Regions from separate parts of the Paenibacillus sp. FSL M8-0228 genome, predicted to be linked through region 4. Evidence: riboswitches for the same ligand, from Rfam matches in the RefSeq annotation. Region 4 holds a riboswitch; each other region holds the start of a gene.

Region 1 (4,403 bases), 4.1 Mb from region 4:
GTGTTTGAGAAGTGGGCAAGCATATGAGCACCAAACACAGGAGCTGATTGCTGCGGAGCGCAACCGTCTGTTAACCGCCTTGGCGGAATGGGGCTGCGGTGTCGTTCCCGGTGAAGCCAATTACGTGCTGGCAAGGGCGCCGGGTACGTGGAGTGCATCGGCTATTCAGCAGGCGCTTGGACAACGCGGAGTTCTTATACGTAGCTGTGCTATGTATCCGGGACTGACGACGAGCCATTTTCGGATTGCGGTCAAGGATGCAGAAGCCAACGACAGGCTGCTATCTGTATTGGGTGAAGTGCTGGAGGAGGAACAGCGGCGTGACAGTTAGCTTGATTATCCTGGCAGCCTACCTTTTGGACAGGATGATCGGTGATCCGAGGTGGTTGCCGCATCCAGTCATCGGTATGGGACATGCCATTTCGGCATTGGAAAAATTGATTCGCCGCCAGGTCCGAAGTGACCGGGGGCTGAAACGTGCGGGTATACTGCTTCCACTCATTGTGGCGGGAGGCTCCTTTGCGCTCGCCTGGGCGCTGTTGCAATTGCTTGCCTGGATTCATCCGTGGTTATCTGTCGGCGCAGAAATAGTGCTGATTGCGACCACGATTGCTTCCAAAGGACTAAAGGATGCAGGAATGGCAGTCTACCGAGCGTTGCAGGCGGATGACCTGGCTGCGGCACGGCGGGAGCTGGGCATGATAGTCGGGCGGGATACGCAGCAACTTGATGAGCCTGAGATTGTACGCGGTACGGTTGAAACGGTCGCTGAAAATATCGTGGACGCGATTATTTCCCCGCTTTTTTATGCCTTGATCGGGGGAGCACCCTTGGCGCTGGCTTATCGTGCTGTGAATACGCTCGATTCCATGGTTGGCTACAAAAATGAAAAGTATCTGCATTTAGGCTGGGCTTCAGCACGTCTAGATGATGTGGCTAACTACATTCCAGCACGCCTGACAGCGGCAATGCTTGTGATAGCGGCGTGGATGTACAAACGAGATGCTGCAAGAAGCTGGCGCACAGTCAAGCGAGACGCTCGTCTGCACCCAAGTCCGAACAGTGGCTTCCCGGAATCGGCTGTTGCTGGTGCATTGGGGATTCGTCTTGGAGGATATAATGTGTATCATGGCGTGCGCTCCTTTCGTGCATACATGGGGGATTGGATACGACCGCTAGAGTCGAAAGATATACGGCATACGATCCAGCTGATGTTCGCCGTGTCCAGTATGTTTGTAGGATTGTGTTTGTTAGGAGCCGCAGGTTGTTTTGCCTTGGGATGGGTGCGGTGAGGGTGAGGAGTGACACACTGAATAATGATCGAGCAGGAAGTGACATTTCTTGAAACAAGATATAGCAGCAAAAAGGACAGTAGAATACGCACAAAGACCGAACTCACAGGAGGATAAGGTGCCGTATGATGCTAAAGAAGATCTGCATTGGGATATGGAGCTCGTGTTAGTTCGTCACGGCACAACCTTATGGAACAAGGAACGTCGATATCTGGGACACTCCGACTTAGGTTTGCTACCGGGGGCAGAGCAGGAATTAAAGCCTTTGCAGGAAAAATTGCAAGGTCAGTCCTTTGCTCGAATCTATTGCAGCGACTTAATGCGATGTCGCCAGACCTTGCAGATCATTGTGCCGGAATCAGAGTTGACGTCTGGGCGTTCCCTATCTACTATGCCTCCTATGATGGAACCATGTCTGCGAGAGCTTCATTTTGGCGAGTGGGATGGAAAAACGTATGACATGCTCAAGGATGTGTCGTTGTATCGGGCTTGGATTGATGAGCCGCAACGGATCACCCCACCTGGTGGAGAGTCTTGGACAGATTTTGTAAATCGTCTGCGCAAATTTCTTGACTCTCTGTATGAATGGCGTGTTGCTATGGAAGTTCAACCCATGGATTTGACTGCTACGTCGCCCTCTGTTTTGGTCGTTACGCATGGTGGCGTAATTCGTCAGCTAGCTTGCATGCTGATACCGGGCCATGATTTTTGGAGTCTGAATCCGAAGCCGGGAGAAGCATTAAGGATTCAATTGAGGCTGGCAGGACCGCACAATTACATAGCGGAAATGCTTCCTCATTAGGTTAGACACCAGCGGATAAAGAGGCTGTTTGGGTTGTAAGCCGCCTCATTTTAACCTATAATCATCAAGTAAAAGAACGGCTTGACTACCACTACATCAAATATCCAGCAGACGAGGTCGGCGCAGCGTGATGAAACTATGGTTTCCCTCCCTGCGCTGTTAAAAGGGAAGTCGGTGTGAATCCGGCGCGGTCCCGCCACTGTAAATGGAAACATGCCCGTTAGTCCTCTTTATATGTTACTAAGCATATGAAAGAATTTCAGGACATGTATTTTACCATAAGTCAGGATACCTGCCCGTCCGCCTGTCACCATAATCCTTCGAGGAAAGGATGACGTGTTCGCAGTGACTGTCCATGCGGAAAGAAGCTGCCGCCTGCGCACGATCTGCGCTAACGTGACCCCTGTGTCCTGATATGAGGATGCGGGGGTTTTTGATAGGAAAAGAAGGCTAGATTTAGAAGATATCTGATGATGTTCAAGTAACGCTCTTAACGATTTATTTATGAAGGGGTGCAAATCATGGCAGGAAAAAAAATAAAGGTGTGGACAACAGGTCTATTGGCTCTGATTTTGGCAGTTGTGCTGAGTGCATGTGGCGCTAATGGAAAAAATGCAGAAAATAAAGAGGGTCAGGCTTCTTCACAGCAGCCGGGACAGGCAGTAAACGCACAAGAGCCTCCGGGCAAAACGGTTTACCCGCTCACAGTTAAAGATGCAACAGGACAGGAATTTACATTCAAAAAAGCGCCGGATAAAATCGTTTCCGTCTCCCCGGCAGAAACCGAGGCGTTGTTCGCCATTGGGCTGGATAAGGAAATTGTCGGCGTCTCCGACTACTCTGATTACCCGGAAGCAGCTACGAAAAAGCCTAAAGTGGGCGGTATTATGAAACCGAACGAAGAGGCGATCATTGCTGCGAACCCGGAAGTCGTTTTTGCAGGGATATCACTTAGTGAACAGGCTACGACCAAGCTGCGCGACATGGGAATTATGATTTTTAAAACGGAACCGAAGACAGTGGAAGATGTCATGGCTAACATCGAATTGTATGGGAAAATCACCGATCATCAGAGAGAAGCAAGAGCGGTGACTGACAAGATGAGAGCAGATGTAGCAGAAGTAAAAGAAGGAATTAAAAATATCGGTAAAGGGCAGAAGCTGCGGGTATACGTCGAGTTTTCACCAGGCTGGACAGTGGGTAAAGGCGAGTTTATGGACGAGCTGATTACGTTGGCGGGCGGCGAAAATGTAGGTGCCACGCAGAAGGGGTGGTACCAAATCAGTGAGGAAAATATTATTGCTGCGAACCCTGACGTGATTTTGTACAGCAAAAGTGTCAAGGACGACAAAACGGGCCAGACGCTCGGTGATATCATTAAAGCTCGCAGTGGATGGGATCAAATATCGGCTGTTCGCCACAACCGGGTGTTTGCCGTGGATGATAATTTGATCAGTCGTCCGGGTCCACGCGTAACGGAAGGTCTCAAGGAAGTGGCCAAGGGCGTGTATCCTGAAATTTTCAAATGAACCGTAAACTGATCGGCTTTGGAGGGACAGGTCTTGTCCTGCTGTTGCTGACGCTGCTGCTCTGTCTTGGCATCGGCTCGGCCAAGCTTCCGGTCAGCCAAATCACGGGCATTCTGGTTAACCACCTACCGTGGTTAGGCGATACGTTTACACCGGATTGGAATACATCCTCAGAGCAGATTATTTTGAAGGTCAGATTGCCACGAGTGTTACTGGGAATGTTGGTAGGAGCAGCGCTGGCGCTGGCGGGAGCCGGATTTCAGGGTGTGCTGCGTAATCCTTTGGCTGATCCGTATACACTGGGGGTATCCTCGGGGGCTTCGGTAGGAGCGGCAGTACTGATTTATTGGGGCCTTCAATTTTCATTTGTTGGCATATGGACGCTGCCGCTAGTGGCATTTACGACCGGAATGCTTACGCTGTGGATGGTGCTGACGTTGGCACGGGAAGGTGGGAAAATTCCGACACAAAGTCTCATTTTGTCGGGTGTGGTGATGCAATCCTTTCTGGGAGCGGTTGTTTCCTTTCTGACAGCCATGTCGAAGGAGACGGTCAATGAAATATTGTACTGGACGATGGGAAGTCTTAGTCTGCGCGGTTGGTCATATACAGGAATCCTTTTACCTTATGTGGTCATAGGGCTGGTATTTCTATGGAACCGGGCACGTGTGCTGAATATTTTGGCTTTGGGTGAACGTCAGGCGGCGCACATGGGAGTTCATGTAGATGCGACGAAGCTATCTGTTCTGATTATTTCCACGCTGCTGACAGCAGCCGCTG
Region 2 (4,403 bases), 230 kb from region 4:
AGCGAATGCCGTTTCTTCCACAGTCATGGGCTGATCGAAGGAGACGTCTCCGTATATAATCGGCGGTTTGACACAGCGGGAGCCGTAGGACTGCACCCATCCGTTTTGTGTAAAAGCAAAGCCATTCAGCTTTTCGCCAAAAAATTCAACCATATCGGTCCGCTCAAATTCCCCGTGTACAAGCACGTCAATGCCAATGTCCTCCTGAATATCAATCCATTCCTTGATTTGCTGTTGGATGAACGTCCGGTATTGCTCGGCAGACCATTCTCCTTTGCGATAGTGCAGGCGGGCCTTGCGGATCTCGGCGGTTTGCGGGAAGCTACCAATGGTCGTCGTAGGCAGTGGAGGCAACTTCAGCTTATTTTGCTGAATCTCACGACGCTCGGCGAAAGGAACGCTGCGTGTTAGAGGCTCCTTTGCCAGCAAGTCAGCCAGATCGTCAGCTGTTTGTACGCGTGCCGCTGAGCTGTTGAAACGGGCTACCGCATCTGCACTTTGTCCAAGCTTGGTGAGTGCGGATGGATCGTGTTTGCCAAGTGCAGCCGTCAGGACGGCGATTTCCTCAAGCTTTTCATCGGCAAAAGCCAGCGCTTGCACCAGTTCTCGATCCAGCTTGTGCTCTGCTTCCAGACTGACTGGCACATGCAGCAGACTGCATGATGGCTGTACGATAAGCTGCTCGGCAGTGGTCTGTTCTGCTAACTGACCCAGCAGGGTAGCCACAGCGTTAAGGTCGCTGCGCCATATATTGCGCCCGTCAATGACCCCAGCGCCCAGCGTTTTTCCTTTAGGGAAACCATACTGCAATATATGCTGGAGATTTTCGCCATCATCATACACAAAATCAAGACCCAGTCCCTGTACCGGAAGTGCGGACAGACGCTCATAATGGTCCAGGCTGCCAAAGTAAGTTTGCAGCATTATATTTAAAGAGGGCGCAGCTTGGGCCAAAGCTTCATAGACTTCCTGAATAATGTCCAGATCCTCTACTGGGAATGAGGTGGTCAGGACAGGTTCATCGATTTGGACCCACTGAACACCTTCTGCTGCTAGTTCAGACAGGACACGGGTGTATAAAGGCAGGAAGGTTCTTATAATAGAAGCAAGCTCCTTGCGATCATAGCCTTTGGAAAGGGTAACGAATGAATAGGGGCCGATGAGGACCGGTTTCCCATCAATGCCTAGCTCTTGTTTTGCTTCACGATAAGCCCGTAAAGGTTTATTTTCAGTGAACACCGGGACTGCGTTTGCCAATTCAGGAACGATGTAGTGATAATTGGTGTTCATCCATTTGGTCATTTCACTGGCGGTTGCTCCCTTCTGTCCACGAGCGATCCCGAAATACACGGACAGAGGAATCGGACCTGCGGGACGATGGTTGAACCGTTCGGGTACGAGACCAAACATCACAGATGTATCCAGCATGTGATCATAATAGGAGAAGTCTCCGACAGGAATGCGATCAATCCCCTTGTCACGCTGCTTGCTCAGATGCTCCAACCGTAATCTTTTCATTTCCGTTTGCAGTTCGCTTTCGCTAATACTGCCGTTCCAGAAGCGTTCCAGTGCTTTCTTCCATTCCCGGTTTTCGCCGATACGCGGATATCCTAGATTACTGCTAATTAAGCCGGACAATTCAGGCCATTCAATGACGGACATGTACTTTTCCTCCTAGTGGGTGGCTGTTTTATTTTTACGTACCAAAAAAGGCATTCTTCCCCCCAGAGTTAAAAATAAGTAGGGGAAAGAATGCCTCCGTGATTAAAAAATCAAAAATACGGCGACTGCTCTTAACACCTCCCTATCTTCCGTAGGTACTTGCGATGTTGTTAAAATAGGCAGGTCTCCTGACTTACGGATCATGACTCTCAGCATCCCTTCCCGGTCTGTGGACCAGTGGTTGTATGAACAGCTGAAAGTTCCCCGTTTACAGTGGCGGGACCGTGCCGGATTTGCACCGGCTTCCCTTTTAAGCCTGATCTGAATAGAACAGACACCTATCTCCAAGCTATGCGGTTAAGGTATGACGAATAATTATGCACTCGTATACTTGTTCACCATCATAAGTGAAACTTGCAGGATGCGCAATAGAAACTGCAATGGAATCTGTTAGGGATATGCAAAAAAAGACAAGCCTCATCCATGATGGAGACTTGTCCTAGATTAGATATAGCATTTGCCGAGTAACCTTCGCCTTAAGTCAATGAAACGGTGTAACCTGCCTGAATGCTGGCTTTTACATCTACCAGACGCTGGTTGCGACTGCCCCGGAAGGGAAGGGTCAGGTCCTTTTGCTGTTCTACAAAGCGACCATCCACAATCACATCGCACAAAAGTGCTAGCTTTTGTCGCTCCTGATCTGTGAGTAGATCTTCATAGACAAAGCCAGTGTAAGCCCACACAGTTCGGTCGGGACAGGCCGCACGGAAGTCACGCACAAATTGCGAGCATTCTGCTGCTGAGAAAAACGGGTCTCCCCCGCAGAGAGTCAGTCCGTCCAACAACGGATTTTCCATGATGTCACGAATGACCTCCTGTTGTCGTTGGGGGGTGAATGGCTCACCTGCACGGAAGCTCCACGACGCTGGATTAAAGCATCCGGGACAGGCATGACGGCAACCGCTAATGAACACGACGGTACGCAGGCCGTATCCTTCATTCAGAGATTCCGGAATGTAGCCACATAAATTCACTTATGTTTCACCCGGTCTCGAACTTCTGCCTGTTTTGCAGCATTAAATCGAACGGTATAATCTCCTGTCAGATATCCGGTTACCCGACGTAAGCGCTGAAAGTGTGTGTGCTCCTCATCTGTGCCACATTGGGGGCAGCTTGTCCCGATAATCCCTTCATAACCGCATTCCGTACAACGATCCACCGGATGGTTGATGGAAAAGTAGCCGATATTCTGATGCAGCGCGTATTGAACAATTTTAAGAAACGCATCCGGGTTATTCCGCGCATTACCGTCCAGCTCAATGTATGATATCGCACCAGCGTTGCATAGGTTATGGAACGGAGCTTCCAAGCTGATTTTACGAGCAGCCGGGAGCGTGTAATACACGGGAATATGAAAAGAATTCGTGTAATATTCTCGATCATTTACCTCAGGAATAATCCCGAAATCACGTTGATCCAGCAAGGTGAACTTGCCCGACAGACCTTCGGCAGGCGTAGCGAACAATGTAATATTCAAATTGTGATATTCACTCATTCGATCGCAATACACGCGCATAGAAGTAATGATTCGCTGTGCCTCTCGGTATACGAAATCATCCTCCCCGTGGTGTTTCCCGTATAGTGCCTTCATGCACTCAGCCAGTCCGATGAATCCGATCGAAAGCGTACCGTGTTTTAGTATGCTTCCCACCTTATCATCTGGCTCTAGTTGTTCTCCACCTTCCCATACCCCTTCGCGCATCATAAAGTCCGAGGCTTTGGCCGGCTGGCTGGTCTGGATTTGATAGCGATGGATTAAGCCATCCACCGCAATGCGCATAACTTCTTCTAGTCTCGCATCAAAGCGATCACGGTCAGGTGTCAGGCGTTTGCCTGTGCAAATACCATACTCAATGCCAAGCCGCACCAGATTAATGGTATTGAAAGAGAGATTTCCCTTGCCACTCTGCCGATTTCTACCGAAACGGTCAGAAATGGTGCGGGTACGGCAACCCATTGTCGCTATAATGGTATCCGGGTCATCAGCACGGTAAAAAGGCAGGTTGAAGGTGGCATCCACATTCACAAAATTGGGATACATCCGTCTGCTAGAGCATTCTACCGCCCGTAAGAACAAATCATAATTGACGTCGCCTTCTGCCTGATTGATTCCCTCTTTGCATTGGAAAATATGCTGTGGAAAAATAGGAGTTTCCCCGCTACCCAAGCCGCGAATCGTGGCCTCCAGCAGCGATTGAGTAACAAGCCGTCCCTCAGCAGACGTGCACATTCCGTAATTCAGTGAAGTGAATGGAATCTGTCCACCCGCGCGACTGCTCATGGTGTTCAGGTTATGAATGAGCGATTCAGCAGCCTGTCGGGTTTCCGTCTCCGTCTCTTCGCGAGCGAATGCGTATGAACGAGGGCAGGCTTCTTGCAAATGGGGATTGGCCATATGTAGTTCATCGTCAGTCAGACTAGATTCTATCTCTTCCTCGAACAGCCGAAGTCCCTTGCGCAGATGCTTGCGGAAGGACCGGGCAACGTATGGGGCAAGGTCCCAATCTATTTTATTGGCGGAGACACCTCCGAATTGGCTATTTTGCTGAGACTGGAATATGATGGCAACTAGTGCCATGGCGGACATAATCGTTTGCGGTGTGCGTACAGAGCCATTGCCTGTATTGAATCCGTCTTGTAGTAACCGGCCAAAAGGGATAAAGATACAATTCGTAGTTCCG
Region 3 (4,403 bases), 260 kb from region 4:
GGCAGAGGATATGGGTGTGGCTGAGCAGATTATAGAGTTGCTGCAATCTTCCAACATTGCAGCGCGGGGCTACAAGACGGTCAATGGACTCAAAAAGCGTGGCTTTACGCCAGCAGTACGAGACGAGGACGGAAGTTTGATCGGATTGACAGGAGCTTTCGCCCCATACGATCTGAAGGGGAAGGAAGTGCTGTTGCAGCTGCATGGCGATCCAGCCCCACGGTTGGTAAAATGGCTGGACGAGCAGGGGGCAGTGACCCGCCAGGTACTTCCTTATAAGCATATCCCACCCGAGGAAGCAAAATTGCAGGCGTTACTGGAGGATGTTATCCATCGTAATGTTGATGCCGTTACATTCACGAGTGGTCCGCAAATTCGATTTTTGGCCCAATATGCCAGAGAGCAAAATCGAATTGAGGATTTACTGGAAGCTTTTCGTGAGGATGTGATTGCTGTATCCGTAGGGAAGGTGACTGCACAGTCCATTGTGGAAGAAGGGATTGATCGAGTCGTGTTTCCAACCGAAGAGCGCATGGGCGCGATGATGGTGGAGCTGGGCAAATATTTTGAACATAACGATTCGGTGCATGGCTGTGGTCTGAAGATCGTGAATGGTCATTGAAATGAGATCAAAATTATAAATGCAGTATGCTAAAAAATGAACTTATATTTCGGGATACAGAGTAAAATAAAGATAAGGGCCTACGAGGTCTTTATCTTTTTTTGTTGGACATGCATCGACAAAGATTTTTGTTATAGCGAAAATGTTTATCTAATATAATGAATAAGTTTCGATGCTACTTAGGACAGGAGCTGAGACGTTAATGAATTCTATTTGCGTATTTGCCGGGTCCAGACCTGGACATTCATCGGTATATGTTGAGGCAGCAGGCAAACTGGGAGAAGCCATGGCTCGCCATCATATCCGTCTGATCTATGGCGGCTCTAGCAGGGGGCTAATGGGAGAGGTGGCAGATGGAATGCTGGCGGGTGACGGTCAGGTCACGGGCATTATGCCCACCCTGTTATTTGATGCAGAGATCATTCATCGGGGAGTTACCGAATTTATTGAGGTAGCAAGCATGCATGAGCGTAAAGCGGCAATGAGCGAGATGGCCGATGCTTTTATTGCCCTTCCGGGTGGTTTGGGAACCTTTGAAGAGCTGTTCGAGGTACTATGCTGGGCGCAAATCGGCATTCATCGCAAGCCCATTGGGCTGCTGAATGTGAATGGATATTTTGACCCGTTAGTAGAAATGGTGCGTCATAGTGTGCAAGAGGGGTTTACCGGGAGTGAGCATCCAGCGCTACTGAGCATCTCCGCAGACCCGGACGAATTGCTACGTATGTTAAAAAATAAAGCACAGAACTTGAAATAAAGCTTTTTTCGTGCTTGCACAACTGATTGAGGCAAGGTTATGATAAGACCCATAATCAAATAGCGGACAGACAAGGTGCCTTTGCGGTTGAGCAAAGGGTAACAGGGAATCGGGTGCAAATCCCGAGCGGTCCCGCCACTGTAAGGAAGAGGATTTTTTTAATTGGTCACTCGTGAAAAATGGGGAAGACGAAAGAATCCGTTGATGCCAAGCCAGGAGACCTACCTTGATCTGTATGCACCGTTAACCTTCGCGGAGAGGATGGGTGTACGAAATCAGGAAATCAGGCACACGTTGCTTTTTCCATGTTGGCTAGAGGTTTGCGTGGATATGAACGTGCAGCAGCGTTTGAAGCGTAAACAGACAGATGGAAAACAACGGCAGGCTGGAGGAAGACAAATCGTGTCTTCTTACGCTGTTTGTTCGTCTGATGAGAGATACGTACATAGAAGCCCCATCCGGGTAGGATGGGGCTTTTTTGAGTTACAGGATGTCCAAAAATCATTGGAATAGATAGCATAGCTGCCCTGAAAAGGATGAATAGGAGGAGCTCGATGAGCCCATTAGGAAAATTGTTGGTGATTGGATTTGGACCAGGAGATATGGAACATATCACAAAACGGGCGCTGGATGCGCTGGCCGAAAGTGAGGTCATTATCGGCTACAATACCTACGTTGATTTGATCCGTCCGCTGTTGAACGGACAGGAGATTGTACGCACAGGGATGACAGAGGAAGTGAGCCGTGCGCAGGAGGCGGTTCGCCAAGCAGAGATGGGCAAGAAGGTAGCTGTCATTTCCAGTGGAGATGCGGGAGTCTATGGTATGGCAGGGCTGGTGTACGAAGTGCTGATGCAAAAAGGCTGGCGACGCGAGGACGGAGTTGAAGTAGAAGTCGTGCCGGGGATCTCGGCTATTCAGTCCTGTGCTTCACTGTTGGGGGCGCCAGTGATGCATGATGCGTGCACAATTAGTCTGAGTGATCATCTGACCCCATGGGAAACGATTGTGAAGCGCGTAGAAGCAGCGGCTTCGGCCGATTTTGTGATTGCATTATATAATCCGCGCAGTGGCCGGCGTACCCGCCAGATTGTGGAGACGCAGTCCATTTTGCTGCGTTACCGCGATCCGCAAACTCCGGTTGGGCTGGTGAAGAGTGCTTATCGTGAACGTCAGCAAGTTATTGTAACGACGCTGGAAGATATGCTGAACCACGACATCGGGATGCTGACGACTGTAATCATCGGCAATTCCTCGACGACGGTGTATGACGGCTTGATCGTGACTCCGCGCGGATATCAGCGCAAATACACGCTGGATGCGACCGAGCAGGCGCTCAAGCCGCATCAGCGTCTCCGCACGGAAGCGGAGCCGTGGTCGCTGGGAGCGCAAGAGGGTACACCGCAGGCAGGAGCAGCCCCGACTACGCCCGCTGGACCCTCCGCGAGCGGCGCTGCGGTTGCGACGCAGGCACGCCCGCAAGCGATGGCTGCTGTGCAGGCAACAACTGCTGTGCAAACCGGCACGGCCCCGGCATCGCTGGCGGCAGAGGCGCTAAGCCGCCTCGCTGTCGGCGGCAAGCTGCCTGGCGAAGCCAACGCTCGCTGGAGCGGGCAAGCGCCTACCGCCAAGAGCACCGCCGGAACGTCGGCGGTGGCCGGAGCAGGGGCCGCGGCCGGGATGGCGACAGGCGGCTTTGGCAAGCCTGCGCTATTTGAGGTGGGCGTTTCCCCGGGTGTGGGAAACAAGAAGTTCACCGCTCGTCAGATGGCGCTGCTCGCCGAGGTAGCGGGTGATGATGGCGAGCTGGAATACACGCCGGATCATCAGATCGTGCTGCGCGTGCCGTGTGCAGACCCCGAGGAACTGGTCGGGCGGCTGCGGGATGAACGATTCATTGTCATGCCGATTGGCGATGTGTTTAAGGTAAAGGCGTGCGACTTCTGCAATATGGAGAAGGATGACGCTGTGCCTGTGGCTGAGCATTTACAGGTTGTACTTGGCGGATTACAGGCACCCAAGGAAACGAGCATTGCTTTGAACGGATGCGGTATGGCCTGCTATGGAGCCGTACTGGAGGATATCGGAATCGTCTATCGCAAGGGTGGGTACGATCTCTTCCTCGGTGGCAAAAAATTCGGCCGCAATGCTCATGCCGCTCAGCCTGTAGCGGAAGGAATTCCGGGTGATCAGATTACGGACATCGTGAAGCATGTCATCGCTGAATATAAGGAAAAAGGGCATCCGAATGAGCGCTTTCATAAATTTTTTAAGCGTGTAGGTGTCGTTGCGGGGTTCCGGCATGAAGATGCACCAGTAACGGTAGAAGTGAATGCGGTTTGTGGTGATTAATGGACTGAAGGCCTGATGAACGGGATACAAGCATATATATAAAATAGGGCGTCATGCAGGCTATCCCTATTCAAGAGGAGGAAACAACAGCAGTGGATGCAATATTGTTGGTTGGACATGGAAGTCGGGACCCGGAGGGGAACCAGGAACTGCTGGAATTTACACAGGCAGTGGCAGATCGGGTACCGGATATGTGCGTGGAAACCTGTTTCTTGGAGCTGGCACGTCCCAGCATTGCTGATGGGATGCAAACTTGTGTGGAGAAAGGGGCGACGCGTGTCGTTCTTATTCCGATTATCTTGTTCGCAGCGGTACATGCCAAAATTGATATTCCGATGGCTATTGACCGGGCAAAGGCGAAATATCCGCAGGTGGAATTTGTATACGGACGTCCGATTGGTGTTCACGAGAAAATCGTCAGCATTCTGCAAAGTCGCTTGAAAGAGGCCCGGCCGGTTGCAGTTCCAGCGGGGATGAATAGCGCTGTAGAGGCATCTGTCGAAGTATCTGACGAGGAAACGGCGGTACTTGTATTAGGACGCGGAAGTAGCGATCCAGATGCGAACAGTGACTTTTTCAAAATCACCCGTATGCTGTGGGAGAAGCTTTCTTATACATGGGTAGAGAGCAGCTTTATCGGTGTGACGCAGCCTTCCTTTCCCGATGGATTGGA
Region 4 (4,403 bases):
CCCTCCACCCCTTTTTTCACGCCAAACACATTATCAGGATGCACAATGAACGACTGTGGCAAATCCGTATTGATGATATCCAGCGCTTGTAGTGTCATGGCATTACGCTGCGCTGTATCCTTCGCCAGCTTCAGGCTGTTCAGAATACTCTCTAGCGGTTTGGAACTATAACGGCTTACATTGGCTTCGCTTTTCGAAGAATAAAACATGTCCATAAAATATTGCGGCTCTCCTGTATGAGCAGTAAGCATACTGTACATAGCAAAATCCCAATCGTTTTTGGTCAACGCCTCGTCGATATTTTCCACCTTGCGAATCTTGACCTGGATTCCCTCTTTCAGCAATTGGCTTTGGATGACCTCAGCCATAACAGAGAGCTCCGGACGCTGAGGGAAAGTCAGCAGCGTAACCTCGAACGGCTTGCCTTGCTTAGTCCATGTCCCTTGGGCGTCCTTCTGCCAGCCATCCTTCGTCAACAGTTGCTCTGCCGTTCCGTCCAGCGCTTTACGCTCAACTTTACCGAAGGGAAGAATGCTCGGGAACGGGCTGCTTGCCTCCGTACCGAAGTCCCTCATGACGGCGCTCACAATCGATGCGCGTGGAATCAGGCTGTCCACCACCTTACGGTTCGCCACATCCTTGAATACTGGCGATTCCATATTGTACACGATCATATGGGTGCGCAAGGACGGAGCTGACAGCACTTGCAGCTTGCCGTTCTTTTTCAGTACCTCTGCGTTATCAACCGGAATATCCGTCGCTACGTCCACCTCGCCGGATTGCAGCGCCATCAGGCGCGAATTCCCGTCCGTAATGAACTTCATCGTCGCTTCAGCCAGTCGTGCCTTCTCGCCCCAATATCCGTCATAACGCTCCACGACCAACGATTGGTCCTTGTTGAACGCTTTGATTTTAAAGGCGCCTGTCATCGCTGGGTAACTCTGTTCATCTTTCATCGATGCCACATCCAGTACAATCGTCGATGGATCAGCTAGATTAGACACCAACGCCGCATTCGGCTGGTTTGTCGTGATCTTCAAGGCCAGCGGGCCGCTTACATCAATGGACTTCACATTCAGTAAATCCTTCGCCAGATGGCTTTTCTCAATAGAGCGTAACAAAGACGCTTTTACACTTGCTGCACCCATACTTTTTCCATTATGAAAAGTGACTTTATCCTGCAAGCTGAACGTCCAAACTGTAGGGCTATCCTGCTTCCACTCCTTTGCCAGCCAAGCCACAGGCTCCAGCTTTTCATTCAAACGTACCAGTGTCTCACCTGCACCGGATCGCATCACATCCCAGCTATTATCTCCATGCGGGTCAACGCCTGACGGTTTCCATGTATACGCCATTACCAGCTTTTTATCTGTCGCTGTTTGTTGTGCTGACGCGTTTTCACCCTTGCCGGAGCTATCCGACGTCCTATTGCTGGCACATCCCGAAAGAGCCATAACTGCCAGCAGCAGCATCACCCCTGTACATATCAACCATGAACGCCTACTACGACTGCTTATCATTCGATGAATCCCCCTCTATCTTGTAAAATCGCATAAACCTAACGCAAAACGCGAAAAAAGCATTCCAGACCACTTAATTAGCAGTCAGAAATGCCTTCAATATAAAATGTCAGAACTCACCTCGAAGCCAACTCCAAAAACATAGAAGGGATCAGATCGGTTTCAGACATTCCGTATGCAGCACGCCTAACCACCTCCCCAGCATCCCGTGGGTCTGACAGTGATGTCAAAACAGGCAGGTCTCCTGACTCCAGGCGTATCTTTCAGGCCTTCCCGGTTCTTCACAATTCCAGTGGCTGTTCTGAAAGCTCCAGCAGTATCCTGCTGATGCCTGTATACAGTGGCGGGCCCGTGTCGGAATCAACCGAACTTCCCTTTTAAGTGAACATGCTCAACAACTATGTACATCGTCTCTACGAAACCCCATACATAGAGTTGTCCGGCTCACACCTGTTTTCTTCCTTTATTTCTTTTCATTACGATCTTATTTTGTTGTCACAGGCTTGTCAATAAAGGCTGCACAATAATTTAAATTTGAACGATAAGGTAGAAACAAGACATAACCTCCAATTGCGTGCACGCAATTGAAGTGTTAAAATTAGGTATAGAGTAAACCACCGTGTCCGTATACTAAAAAGAGTCTTCGCCGCGCCAACGGCAAAGACTCTTAGGACTTGAAAGGCTGTGGATCACCACCACGGCGCGCTGCATAACTAAATGTCAATGCAAACGAAACCCACCGTTAGGGGCCAACCTAATTACGCGGTGGGTTTTCGCTTGTTCCGAAATTTTCGACGTAGCCAGCGATAAAGTTTACGAATACTAAACGCCAGGCTTAGTAACGTAACCATCCAACGCAACACATCGTAGCACGACACAAGGTTGACCATCGGCTTCACCCCCTTTCGGGAAGCTGCACCGTGGTCCGAAAACATCCACCACTATTCAAAATCCATAAGGTAAATTATACCATAATATCGCCCGCTGCTCTAGCAAATTCTTCTAGTAAGTAAACTGGAAAACGCACCAAATTAGAGCTACCCATTTCATTCCGCAGTTTATCTATATATCCCCAGACAGCAAGGGGATATACTATCTGGATAACCCCATGCCAAACAGCCGGAAAAGAGGCATACGTCCTCTCTCCGGCTATCTTTATTTATTTCTAATCATCAAACCTTCTGTGGAACCTCCTGAACCGTCACGCTTTTGACCGATTCCCCTTGTTTTCTCGTCAAAACGATGTTCAAGACAATCGCTGTAATCGAGCCCGAAACAATACCATTTTGCAACAACATTTTGGCAAAGCTCGGCAGCTGGTCGAACATTTGTGGCAGAACGGCAGAACCTAGGCCCACAGCAATACTGCATGCTGCGATCAGCAGATTGCTTTCCTTTCGCAGATCCACTTCTGACAAAATAGACATGCCTGATGCAGCGACCGAGCCAAACATGACGATCATCGCCCCGCCCAGCACAGCGTTAGGAATCACTGTCGTTAAAGCAGCCAGCTTAGGCAGCAAACCGAGAACAACCATGATACCGCCCGCAGCAAAAATAACGTTCCGCGATTTGACGCGTGTGAGCGAGATCAGACCCACATTTTGCGAGAAGGCTGTATAAGGAAACGCGTTAAAAATACCCCCAAGCATAATCGCAAGTCCTTCCGAACGGAGTCCATTGACGATCTGCTTTTGCTCTACCTTTTGATCAATCGCCTTGCCTACTGCCAGATAAACACCCGTAGACTCGACCATGCTGACAATATTGACGATAATCATCGTACAAACTGCCATAATGCTAAACTCTGGCTTACCAAAATAAAATGGCTGCGCAACACTCACCCATGACGCATCTGCCACGGGAGCAAAATGCACCATTCCCATCGCATAAGCAACCACCGTGCCTGCAAACAGACCGATGAGCACGGAAATCGAGCGCATAAAGCCCTTTGCCAACCGATTCACAAGCAGAATAACCAATAATGTAACCAGCGCCAGCAGCAAATTACGCGGCTGTCCAAAATCCGCGCTGCCCTGGCCACCTGCTACATTGTTCATCGCCACCGGAATAAGGGATAGACCGATAATTGTAACGACCGAACCCGTAACGACCGTCGGGAAAAAGCGTAGCAGCTTGCCATACAGCGGTGCCGCAAGCACCACGAATATACCAGACAAAATAATGGCACCGTACGCTGTCGCCAAATTTGAGGTCGAAGCAATCGCGATGATAGGCCCTACTGCCGTAAACGTACAGCCTAAAATGACAGGCAGTCTACTACCGAAAAAGCGTGTGCCCATAATTTGTAATAACGTAGCAATCCCGCAAGTGAACAGATCGGCAGCCACCAAATAAGCCATCTGGGCTGGAGTCAGGTGCAATGCTCCCCCTACAATTAGAGGTACAGCAATGGCTCCAGCGTACATCGCCATGACATGCTGGAAGCCCAGTGCGAATAACTTTTGTTTACTTAACATCCCACATTCTCCTTAACAGGAGCAATTACTACGCCAGCTTCCTCTATAAAATCGACCTCGCCTGGTGCCATGGAAGCGATACGCGCAAGAGAACGTACGGCGATGCCTCTTTGCTCCAACAGTCCACGGCCTTCCTGGAAGCTCTTCTCAATCACACAGCCAACCCCGGCCAGCTCCGCTCCTGCTTCCTTTACAATATCCGTAAGTCCGACCAATGCTGCACCAGTTGCCAAAAAATCATCTACGATCAGCACATGGTCGCTGGCATCAAGGTATTTTTGGGAGATACTCACCTGATAGGTTTCCTGCCGAGTGAACGAATGAACCTCTGCGAAGTATACCTGCTCATTCAGCGTGATGGCCTTCTTTTTCTTCGCATAAATGAACGGGACCCCCAAGGCAA

What was found. Region 4 has a riboswitch for cobalamin ahead of MKY98_RS25705 (ABC transporter substrate-binding protein). Riboswitches for the same ligand answer to the same signal wherever they lie in the genome.
Region 1: linked by a shared signal. The riboswitch ahead of MKY98_RS07030 (ABC transporter substrate-binding protein) and the one ahead of MKY98_RS25705 (ABC transporter substrate-binding protein) in region 4 are both predicted to bind cobalamin.
Region 2: linked by a shared signal. The riboswitch ahead of metE (5-methyltetrahydropteroyltriglutamate--homocysteine S-methyltransferase) and the one ahead of MKY98_RS25705 (ABC transporter substrate-binding protein) in region 4 are both predicted to bind cobalamin.
Region 3: linked by a shared signal. The riboswitch ahead of cobJ (precorrin-3B C(17)-methyltransferase) and the one ahead of MKY98_RS25705 (ABC transporter substrate-binding protein) in region 4 are both predicted to bind cobalamin.

The regions. Positions count from the first base shown of each region.
Region 1 is NZ_JBBOXA010000001.1:1,535,076-1,539,478, forward strand. It holds gene cobD (threonine-phosphate decarboxylase CobD) at 1-331, shown strand, start outside; gene cbiB (adenosylcobinamide-phosphate synthase CbiB) at 321-1,292, shown strand; gene MKY98_RS07025 (histidine phosphatase family protein) at 1,342-2,094, shown strand; cobalamin riboswitch at 2,217-2,408, shown strand; gene MKY98_RS07030 (ABC transporter substrate-binding protein) at 2,616-3,623, shown strand; gene MKY98_RS07035 (FecCD family ABC transporter permease) at 3,620-4,403, shown strand, end outside.
Region 2 is NZ_JBBOXA010000001.1:5,452,577-5,456,979, reverse strand. It holds gene metE (5-methyltetrahydropteroyltriglutamate--homocysteine S-methyltransferase) at 1-1,662, opposite strand, end outside; cobalamin riboswitch at 1,824-2,019, opposite strand; gene nrdG (anaerobic ribonucleoside-triphosphate reductase activating protein) at 2,199-2,696, opposite strand; gene MKY98_RS24665 (anaerobic ribonucleoside triphosphate reductase) at 2,693-4,403, opposite strand, start outside.
Region 3 is NZ_JBBOXA010000001.1:5,424,068-5,428,470, reverse strand. It holds gene MKY98_RS24545 (uroporphyrinogen-III synthase) at 1-622, shown strand, start outside; gene MKY98_RS24540 (LOG family protein) at 825-1,379, shown strand; cobalamin riboswitch at 1,437-1,622, shown strand; gene cobJ (precorrin-3B C(17)-methyltransferase) at 1,934-3,730, shown strand; gene MKY98_RS24530 (sirohydrochlorin chelatase) at 3,823-4,403, shown strand, end outside.
Region 4 is NZ_JBBOXA010000001.1:5,682,333-5,686,735, forward strand. It holds gene MKY98_RS25705 (ABC transporter substrate-binding protein) at 1-1,520, opposite strand, end outside; cobalamin riboswitch at 1,738-1,935, opposite strand; gene MKY98_RS25710 (nucleobase:cation symporter-2 family protein) at 2,693-4,000, opposite strand; gene MKY98_RS25715 (xanthine phosphoribosyltransferase) at 3,994-4,403, opposite strand, start outside.